DNA from 2 places in the Fusibacter sp. JL298sf-3 genome. Region 2 is predicted to be linked to the other one. Evidence: riboswitches for the same ligand, from Rfam matches in the RefSeq annotation. Region 2 holds a riboswitch; the other holds the start of a gene.

The links. Region 2 has a riboswitch for FMN ahead of ACR6HW_RS08475 (ECF transporter S component). Riboswitches for the same ligand answer to the same signal wherever they lie in the genome.
Region 1: another riboswitch for FMN. It lies ahead of ACR6HW_RS07330 (hypothetical protein); the one in region 2 lies ahead of ACR6HW_RS08475 (ECF transporter S component).

What each region holds. Positions count from the first base shown of each region.
Region 1 is NZ_CM132608.1:1,510,224-1,515,278, reverse strand. Features, by position in the region: gene sucC (ADP-forming succinate--CoA ligase subunit beta) at 146-1,321, shown strand; gene sucD (succinate--CoA ligase subunit alpha) at 1,302-2,180, shown strand; FMN riboswitch at 2,231-2,349, shown strand; gene ACR6HW_RS07330 (hypothetical protein) at 2,411-2,722, shown strand; gene ribD (bifunctional diaminohydroxyphosphoribosylaminopyrimidine deaminase/5-amino-6-(5-phosphoribosylamino)uracil reductase RibD) at 2,744-3,835, shown strand; gene ACR6HW_RS07320 (riboflavin synthase) at 3,820-4,422, shown strand; gene ribB (3,4-dihydroxy-2-butanone-4-phosphate synthase) at 4,433-5,055, shown strand, end outside.
Region 2 is NZ_CM132608.1:1,749,508-1,754,562, reverse strand. Features, by position in the region: gene ACR6HW_RS08490 (aminopeptidase P family protein) at 1-594, opposite strand, end outside; gene ACR6HW_RS08485 (cupin domain-containing protein) at 629-976, opposite strand; gene ACR6HW_RS08480 (MATE family efflux transporter) at 1,162-2,538, shown strand; FMN riboswitch at 2,582-2,698, shown strand; gene ACR6HW_RS08475 (ECF transporter S component) at 2,818-3,411, shown strand; gene ACR6HW_RS08470 (MATE family efflux transporter) at 3,830-5,055, shown strand, end outside.

The sequences.
Region 1 (5,055 bases), 240 kb from region 2:
GTATGGCAAAATTTGAGCTGATGTGTTTGGGTCGGCCAAAATCGTTTTAGGCAAAGCCCGAAACGCAAACCGTCTTTTGAACTTCACACCTTTCTCTGAGAGATGACAAGCGCGTAGCTTGTTTTTTTTATGCGAGGAGGGCACTATGGATTTACTGGAATACCAAGCAAAAGAACTGTTAAAGGGCTATGGCCTGCAATTTGAAAAAGGGGTTGTCGTCACAAAACCGGAAGAGGTGTCGAGGGCACTTGAGCATTTTCACGGTGATTTGGTTGCTGTTAAGGCGCAAATTCGCGCAGGAGGTAGAGGAAAAGCAGGAGGCATTAAGCTTCTGCGCGATCCTTTGGAAATCGAAACGTTCGCAAAGGCACTTTTGGGAACGCGTTTGGCAACCCACCAGACAGCTGATGCCGGCGCGTACGTGGGCGCTTTGTATTTGGAAAAAGCTTGCACAATCGAACGAGAATTTTATTTGAGCTTTATGTTGGATAGGGCTTCTAAAAGTATCGCTCTGGTCTTTTCAGGGCGTGGCGGCGTAGAAGTCGAAAGCGTGTCTGAAAACGATCGACATCGCTGTGAAATCGACACCCATTTGGGGATTCAGAGTTACCACGTCCAAGCGGTGCTCAACGCCTTTCAGCTGTCAGACGCGTATCGATTTAAAGTGACTAAACTGCTCACCGCTTTGCTCGATGCCTTTTTAAGCCACGATGCAACTCTGCTGGAAATCAATCCTTTGGTATTGACCAAAGAGGGTAACCTACGCGTTCTCGATGTAAAACTTTCTATAGATGACAACGCGCGATATAGGCAAAATACCTACGTCACTCCAGACGTCCATCACGATTCCAGTGAACGTGAAGCAGAGGCGCTGGGCGTATCGTATGTGAAACTCGGAGGCAATATCGGCTGTCTCGTCAACGGCGCCGGGCTGGCGATGGCGACGATGGATACGCTGGAACTCGCCGGCGGTCGCACGGCCAATTTTTTAGATGTCGGCGGCAGCGCCACCAGTGAAATGGTCAAGGCTTCAATTGCGTTAATCCTCAAAGACCCTTCTGTGGAAGGCTTGTTTGTCAATATATTTGGTGGGATTATGCAGTGCGATACCATTGCATCGGCATTGGTTGAAGCGCAGGAAGAAATGGCAATCGGGATTCCCATAGTCGTTCGACTGGAAGGGCGCAACAAGGCTGAGGGGATGGAACTGCTGAGCCGTTCTTCTAAAGCCGTTTATCCGGCGGCGACACTAGACGCCGGTGTCGATTGCATTGTGGACTTGGTCAAGCGAGGAGGGCATCATGAGCGTATTTGTCAATAGGATGGATAAAATTATCGTACAGGGAATTACCGGACGCGCGGCACAGCTGCACACAAAGGCCATGCTCGACTACGGGACGAACATCGCAGGGGGCGTGACCCCTGGAAAAGGCGGTCGAGAAGTGCACGGTGTGCCTGTTTTCAACTTGGTTTCAGAAGCGGTTAAAAAGACCGGTGCCAATACGTCTATTATCTTTGTCCCCCCTGCCTTTGTAAAAGAGGCGATTTTAGAAGCTGTTGACGGTGGCATTCGCCAAATTGTTTGCATTACAGAGCACGTGCCGGTTCACGATGTGCTCGTCGCGGAAAAATACGCGCGCAGCAAAGGCGTGCGGTTAATCGGCCCCAACTGTCCGGGGATTATTGTGCCGGAAGAACAATTGATAGGCATTATGCCCGGTGCGATCCACAGACGCGGGAACATCGGCATCGTTTCGCGTTCAGGGACTTTAACCTATGAAGCGGTTGCTGTTCTCACTGAAAATGGCTTTGGGCAGTCGACTGTTGTGGGCATTGGCGGCGATCCGATTAAAGGGGTGGACTTTGTTGAGGTTTTAGAGGCCTTTGAAAAAGATCTGCACACAGACGCCGTTATACTGATTGGTGAAATTGGCGGCGAGAGCGAAGAACGTGCTGCAGCTTGGATACAACGACATATGCAAAAGCCCGTCGTCGGTTTTATTAGCGGAAAATCTGCGCCGAAGGGCAAGACGATGGGACACGCAGGGGCAATTGTTTCCGGTGGTACTGGAACGGCGGAATCAAAGACGATTGCACTTGAAAATGCCGGTGTTAAAATGGCACATCGACTCAATGAAATTGTCCCGATTCTTAAAAAAATCGGTGTAAAAAACAGCTAAAAAAACACCTTGACATTTTTTTCTCAATATGGTAGATTGATTAAAACTTAATAGTTCTTCAGGGCAGGGTGAAATTCCCGACCGGTGGTTAAAGTCCACGAGCTGCTCAAGCAGCTGACTTGGTGCAATTCCAAGACCGACAGTAAAGTCTGGATGGGAGAAGAGAAAACAGCGTCTTTTTAAGTGCATTAACCCCTGATTTTCAAGTGAAATCAGGGGTTTTTTAAACAGTGAGATTTGAGCCGATAGGCAAAAGTTGTTTTAGCGGTTTAAACTGTTGTTGTGCGGTAGCGTTTGAGTTTATAGTCGTTATCGCTAGACCACTTAAAGCAGATGCAGGTGCCGAAAACTTTGGCAAAAAAATCACGAAGCTCCCAATAGGGGGCTTTTTTATTTGGACAACAAGGGGCGAGCTCAAAGCCTTTTTGCGGGTGTTCAACGCGAGAAGGCCGTTTGATGCGCTGAAAACGCATCAAATGTTGTTGACAACTGCAGTTGCATCATACTATTTCCACAAGATTAAGCGCTCTGAAGACTTCTAGAGTTTTTTTAGGAGGTGGCAAATGAAAGAAAAATGGATGTCAAAAGCATTGGCGCTGGCTGAAAAAGGCGCCGGTAGCGTGTGGCCCAATCCACTTGTGGGAGCTGTCATTGTGAAAGACGGCGTGTGTATTGGCGAGGGGTATCACGCCGAGTTCGGCGGGGCGCACGCGGAAATATGCGCACTGGCGTCGGCGACAGAATCGGTACAAGGGGCCGTGATGTACGTAACCCTAGAGCCCTGTGCACATACGGGGAAGACGCCGCCGTGCACCGATGCCTTGATACAGGCGGGCATACGAAAAGTATATGTGGCGATGCGCGATCCCAATCCGGTGGTGTCGGGCAAAGGGGTTGAAGCGCTTCGAAACAGTGGCATCGAGGTGGAAATCGGTTTGCTTGGGAAAATCGCAGGCGCTTTAAATACCGGGTATTTGCATTGGCTTAAGTACAAGCGCCCGAAGGTCAGAGCCAAATACGCCATGACACTCGATGGCAATTTGGCGACGTGCAACGGGGACGCCTTTTGGATTTCCAATGAAGTGAGCAGACGTCATGCACATGGTCTTAGGGCGGAATCATCGGCAGTGGTTGTTGGCGTCGGCACCGTGCTTATGGACAACCCTGCATTAACTGTTCGATATGGGGCTATAGAGAAACAACCTCATCGAGTGGTGGTAGACCCATCGGCAAAAACGCCTGAAGACGCGCTGATGCTTGAGGTGAAAGGTGGCCCGGTTCACATCTTTACGAGTGTTGATGCACCAGTGGAAAACCGTCGGGCTTTGGAACGCAAAGGGGCACAAGTGCACGTCCTCGAGCCACTGACTGTTCATACGCTCTTAAAGGCGCTCGTGAAATTGCGACTGGAAAAAGTGCTCGTAGAAGGCGGCGGTAAAACGCACGGGGCCTTTTTTAGAGAGGGCTATGTCGACGATCTTTCGGTGTACATTGCGCCGAAACTTTTGTTAGGTGCGGGCGTTTCACCTATCGCCGGTGAAACTGTAGCGCAAGTGGCGCACGCGCTGCCGCTTGCATCATGCGAAGTGTTACAGCTTGCCGGAGATGTTATCGTACAGGGGCATATTGAGGAGGTGACATGTTTACAGGACTGATTGGTGATGTTGGGTGTGTTAAAAATGTTCTCAAACGTCGAGGTGCTTGCACGCTGACCATTTCTTCGACAATGGATGTGGCCATCGGCGATAGCGTCTGCACCAGTGGCGCCTGTTTAACTGTGACGGAACAAGTTAAAGGCGGTTTTAAAGCCGATGTGATGCCGGAGACGTTAAGAAAGAGCAAGCTGAGTCGTTTAAAGGCCGGAGACAGAGTTAATTTAGAGCAGGCACTGGCAGTGGGGACACGATTAGACGGACATCTCGTTTCAGGACATGTCGACGAGGTGTTAACCGTTGCAAGCATCCGTCGAGAGGGCAATGCGGTTCGACTTGTGTTCAGGGGAACAGCTAGAACCTATCAGAACACGGTACCCATGGGGTCTATTGCTATAGACGGGGTGAGCTTAACTGTTGCAGATAGGTCGCCACGACAAGTTGTAGTGTCTATTATTCCCCATACGTATGCGGCGACGACGTTGAGTCGACTAAAGTGTGGACACAGCGTCAATGTTGAGTACGACGGACAAGTGAAATCCAGTGTGGCGTTAACTGAGGCGATGCTTAGTGCAGCTGGTATCTTATAGGAGGTCGAAGATGTTTATAGAAGTTGTAGAAGCGATGGACTTGTTGAAAAAAGGTGAGATGATCGTCGTAGTTGACGATGAGAACCGAGAAAATGAAGGCGATTTACTGATGCTGGCAGAAGCGGCGACGCCGGAGCATATCAATTTTATGGCGCGTTGGGGAAAGGGGCTCATCTGTATGCCGATGACCTCTGAACGCCTTGAAGCCCTGGACATTGAAGACATGGTGACCGTTAATACAGATAGCAAACAGACGGCGTTTACGGTTTCGGTAGATGCTAGAACGACACACACGGGGATTAGCGCTTATGAACGGGCGGAGACTGTTCAAAAGTTAATGGACGACGAAGCAACCGGTGCCGACTTTACGAAGCCGGGGCATATCTTTCCACTTAGGGCGCGTAGCGGCGGCGTATTAGAACGTGCCGGCCATACGGAAGCCGCTGTTGATTTGGCGCGCCTTTGCGGTGCGGCACCGGCAGGGGTTATTTGCGAAATCATGCGCGACGACGGCCATATGGCGCGGCTGGATGACCTCAAAATTTTTTGTGAGAAGCACGGGCTAAAATGCCTTAAAATTGAGAGTTTAATCGCCTATTGTCAAAATGCGGTGGAAGTCGCGGTGAGTACACC
Region 2 (5,055 bases):
CAACAGCCACGCGATGTCGTCGAGTTTTGAAATCAAATGGCAAGTGGCGCCGGCGCTTTTCATGGCCTCGCGCACGCGGCCGATTTTAGAAGCGGTGTCTTCACCGGCGTAGGCGACGTCGTGCAGGTAGACTTTTTCGCATGGGATGTACGGGCGGTCTAGCCAGAGTTTGTCAATGATGTTGGCGGTGTAGTTCAGTGTGACGTCTTTGGCTTTAAAGCATTCCAGCATGCCGAGCACTTCCTGAGTCATCATTTGAAAGCCGTTGAAGCCGATTGTGGCGCCTGCGGGCAATGTCTGTGCGAGCCACTCTTTGTAGCTTGGCACATCGGGCTCCGCCGCTTTAAAGAGGTCGATGCCCGTGCCGCTGAGTTCTTGTGCAGCTTGTATATAGTAGCGGCCATCTGTCCAAAGGCCTTGCTTGTCTTTGGTGACTACCAGTGTGCCGGCAGAGCCTGTAAAGCCGGATGCCCACTGTCTGGTCTTGTAGTGCGCCGGCAGGTATTCGCTGGCGTGTGGATCGCTGGACGGGATGATATATGCGTCGATGTTTTCGTTTGACATCTCTTGCAAGATGTGTTTGATTGTACTCATGTAACAGCCTCCCTTAATTCTGTGATGACAGTGCTTATTTGTGTCCTTCTTCCGGTACGATGCAGAGGAATTTAAACGTCGCATCGCCGGTATTTCTGTATTGGTGCAGAGCGTTTGAAGGCACATAGGCGTAGCTGCCGGCAGTGAGTGGGTGAACGGTGTCGTCTATTAAGACGGATCCCTCGCCTTCAATGACGTAGTTGATATGCGGCCAATCGTGCTGATGTTTAGGCGTGTAGCCGTCTTTTGTGAGTTCCATAGCGCGCATGACGTACCCGTCCCAACCCTCTTGAGGGGAGACCAGCACTTGCATGGCGGCGTTTTTGACTTGTGGATTGTCCACAATTATTTTTTTGGTGTCTTTCATGTTTGAAACGATCATGGCGAACCTCCTTAGGTCGTGTTAAGTTCATTATACTGGATTGTATTTCAATTGCAAAGGCAGTTAAAAAGATTTAAAAAAATATTAATTAGAGGCACGAAACGTTTGTGCTTCGAAATAAATTGTGGTATAATTCATTATGTATTGTTAAAATTATTGAATTTTTAGTTTTTGGGGAGTGGCGCATGGATTACACACAGAAGAGAGAGCTGATTTTAAAGGGCGATATGCGAAAAGTGATTTTCACCCTGTCGCTGCCGATTATGTTAAACAACTTTATTCACACCATATACAACATCACGGATACTTACTTTGTCAGCAAGATAGGCGATGACGCCGTAGCGGGGGTGCAGTTCGTCTGGCCGCTGATTTTTTTGACCATGGCTTTCGGCATCGGCATGAGCGTGGCGAGCTCGGCGCTGATTGCTCAGTACATCGGGGCCCATCGACACGACAAGGCGAAGAAGACGGCGGGACAGGTGATTACGTTGTTGATGCTCATTGCCGGCGTTTTTGGCGTCATTGGCTTTTTTTCGGCGCCGCATGTCGTGCGCTTAATGGGGGCGACAGGTACGCTTCTCGACAGCGGCGTCGCGTATCTCAAAATTATGTTTCTGGGCTTGCCGGCGACGTTTTTGATGAACGCGTTTAATGCGATTAAACAAGGGCAAGGGGATACGGTGTCGCCACTTAAAATTGGCGGTGCCTCCGTAGCGGTAAACATGGTCCTCGATCCGATTTTTATCTTTGTCCTCGACCTCGGTATTGAAGGGGCGGCCATGGCGACGATTCTGTCTACCGGCGTTTTTGCCCTCTACGGCATTTTAAAATCTTTTGATGAGAAGCAGAGTTTGATGCTGGAATTTAAAGATTTGAAACCCAATTGGCCCGTTATGGGGGAGATTGTCAGGATTGGTCTGCCGTCTTCTGCAGGGCAGGCGACGACGGCTTTCGGCTTTACGGTGCTCAATGTGTTCTTGGTGGATTTGGGCAAGGTGACGCTGACGGCTTTTGCTATCGGTAACCGCATCAGTTCTCTGATTATGATGCCTGCTATGGGTATCGGCAGTGCACTGGCCACGGTGGTCGGTCAAAATCTCGGCGCTGAGAATGTGCCTCGGGCAAAGAAGGCTGTGCGCGAAAGTGTGTTGCTGTCGACGGTGATGTTGCTCATCGGCGGGCTGGTGCTGTACCCGTTTACCGATACGATTGTGAAGGGGTTCTCTAAAAACCCAGAGATTATCGCCAGTGGCACAGAATATTTGAAGATTTTGTTTTTGACGGTGCCGCTGATGGGCTATTTTCAGATTTTAATCGGCGTTTTCCAAGGTTCCGGACACACGTTTTCGGCAATGCTGATTATGATGGGGAGACTTTGGGGCCTTCGGATTCCAATGGTGATGTTTTTCAGTCGCCAAGCGAGTTTTGGGCCGTCTAGCATTTGGTACGCCATGATTTTCAGCAATTTAATTATCTGTTTAATCGGCCTGGGCATCTATATGACGGGGCGTTGGCAGACGAAGGTCATCAAACCGAAGAAGGTTGTGGTGGCGCGGTCGTAAGACTATTGACAAACGAAAAAAATGTGCTAATATAAGAGTATAAATGAGTCTTCAGGGCGGGGTGTAAGTCCCCACCGGCGGTAGAGCCCGCGAACCGAAAGGTTGATCCGGTTAGATTCCGGAGCCGACAGTTATAGTCTGGATGAGAGAAGCGATTTATGTTTTTTGATGATTATCAGCCCCTGAAGTGCATGCTTTAGGGGTTTTTTGTCGGGGTTCGCCCCCTGTGAAGAAGCCTAAAGCCATCTTTAATGTTTAAATAATTAGGAGGTTTTAGAGATGATTGCACATGAAAAACGCGTATTGAGTGTCGGTCAAATGACCAAAATTGCCATGCTGAGTGTTTTGGCTTACGGCTTGATGTTTGTTCACTTTCCCATTCCGATTTTTCCGAGCTTTTTAAAGTTTGACGTCAGCGATATGCCGGCGCTTATCGGTGGTTTTGCCATGGGGCCTTTAGCCGGTGTCCTCGTCACGGCGGTGAAAAACTTGCTCCACTTGCTTCAAACGGACACGGCTGGTGTCGGCGAGCTCTCCAACTTTTTGGTGGCGAGTGCTTTGATTATTCCCGCCACTTTGATTTATCGTAGAGACAAGTCGAGAAAATCGGCAATTTTGGGACTGATTGCCGGTGTTGTGGCAATGCCGATTGTCGGGGCGTTGACCAACTATTTTATCATTATTCCGTTTTACTCCAATGTGATGCCGATCGATGTGATTATTAAAGCGGGGACAGTTGTCAACCCTAACATTGTGAGTATTAAAAGTTTGATTCTCTACGGCGTGGTGCCGTTTAACTTGCTCAAGGCGGTGGCGACGGCGGGCATAACGCTGTTGCTCTACAAGCGCATATCGCCGATTTTGCAGAAGTAATACAAGTGTTTTTAAAGGTAACGCCAGTCGATGGGATGTCGACTGGCGTTTTTTAACATGCTTTTGGGGACGGTTCTTTTGTGCCAGAATCCACTAAAATTTTACATATTGAGATGCGAGGGGCGGCAGTTAAACGGTTGTAAACGCGCCCCTTTTTGGTGTTTCAGGTGCTCGGCGATAGGGGGTTGTCTCCGGAGAGGTGTTCATCGATGCCGTCGGTGTAGGAGCAGAAAGGGCGCGGGGCTCAAATTGGTGAAAGCCGCTCCTTTACTGAGGTTAGGTGCATGTGTCGCGCCAAAACGGCACAAAAGAACCGTCCCCTTTTTTTAAAAAAAAAGATTCCCCTTTCGTTAAACATTTGATAAACTATTAAGGGTTACGAAATAATAAGGTATCGAGGTGAGAAATGGTCTCGAAAATGACGGTAAGACAAGATATTTTTAAGATGATTACGCCGATACTAATGGCCAATATACTGGAGATGCTCGTGGGGATTATCTCAATGGGACTCATTGGGCACATCGGCGGCATCGCCATTGGCGCCATGGGGCTCTGTCTGCGAGTGCGGGGGCTCGTATGGGCGCTTTACAAAGGGATTGCCATAGGCGTGCAGGTCGTCGTGGCTCAGGCTGTGGGGGTTGAAAACGATGAACGGGTTAAGAAAGCCATGTTGCAGACGGTGGGGTCAATTGTGCTGCTCTCCTTAGTCATTGTCGGCAGTATGTGGCTGTCTCCCGACCCTTGGCTCGGGATATTCGGTGCAGAAGGGGCGCTCTTTGATACGAGCAAAGCGCTGCTGAAAGTCGTGGGCATCGGTTTCCCATTCTTGGGCGTTGTCATTGTGCTCTCAGGGGCCCTACAGGGAAAGGGCGACGCCAAGACGCCGCTGTTTATCACTGGACTGATGAACGTTCTAAACGTGGTGTTGGGATTTGTTTTGGTGAAAGGCCTCTTCGGTTTTCCGGAGATGGGACTTATGGGTGCTGGACTGGCGATGACGTTGGCACAGGTGGTAGCGGCATTGGTTGGACTGGGGCTACTGCTGTCTAAGAAAGGCGTTTTAGGTGGGGCTTCGCCAAAGCACCTCGTGCGCTTTACGCGTTCAGAAATGGTGTCCGTCTATAAGACGGGGTTGCCCAGCGTGTTGGAATCGCTCTTTTGGCAAGTGAGTTCAATTCTTCTGATTCGCGCGATATTGACATATGGCGACGACGCTTTGGCAGCGTATCAGCTGGGCCTTCAGGCGGAGAGCCTCGCGTATATGCCGGCGGCGGGTTTTCAAGTGGCGGCGACGGCGTATATCGGCAAGTATTTGAGCGCCGGTAAACCGGATGTAGCGCGGGCGTATTTCAAAGAAGTGTTGCTTTGGGCTTTCGGCGCCTCTGTTATTGGAGGCGGAGTTCTCGTCTTGTTGCCGGAACAGGTTTTAGGCGTGATGACGGATAAGGGGCATTTGATTGACACCGCGCGCGTTTACCTGATTTATTGCGGACTGGCGCAAGTGCCTCAGAACATCGCCGGGGTTCTCGGCGGTTCCTTGAGAGGGGCGGGGTACACCAAAGTGCCGATGGTATCGGCGGGAATTGGCCTTTACCTCGTTCGCATTCCCATTGCCTATATGGCGGCGTATGCGATGAACTGGTC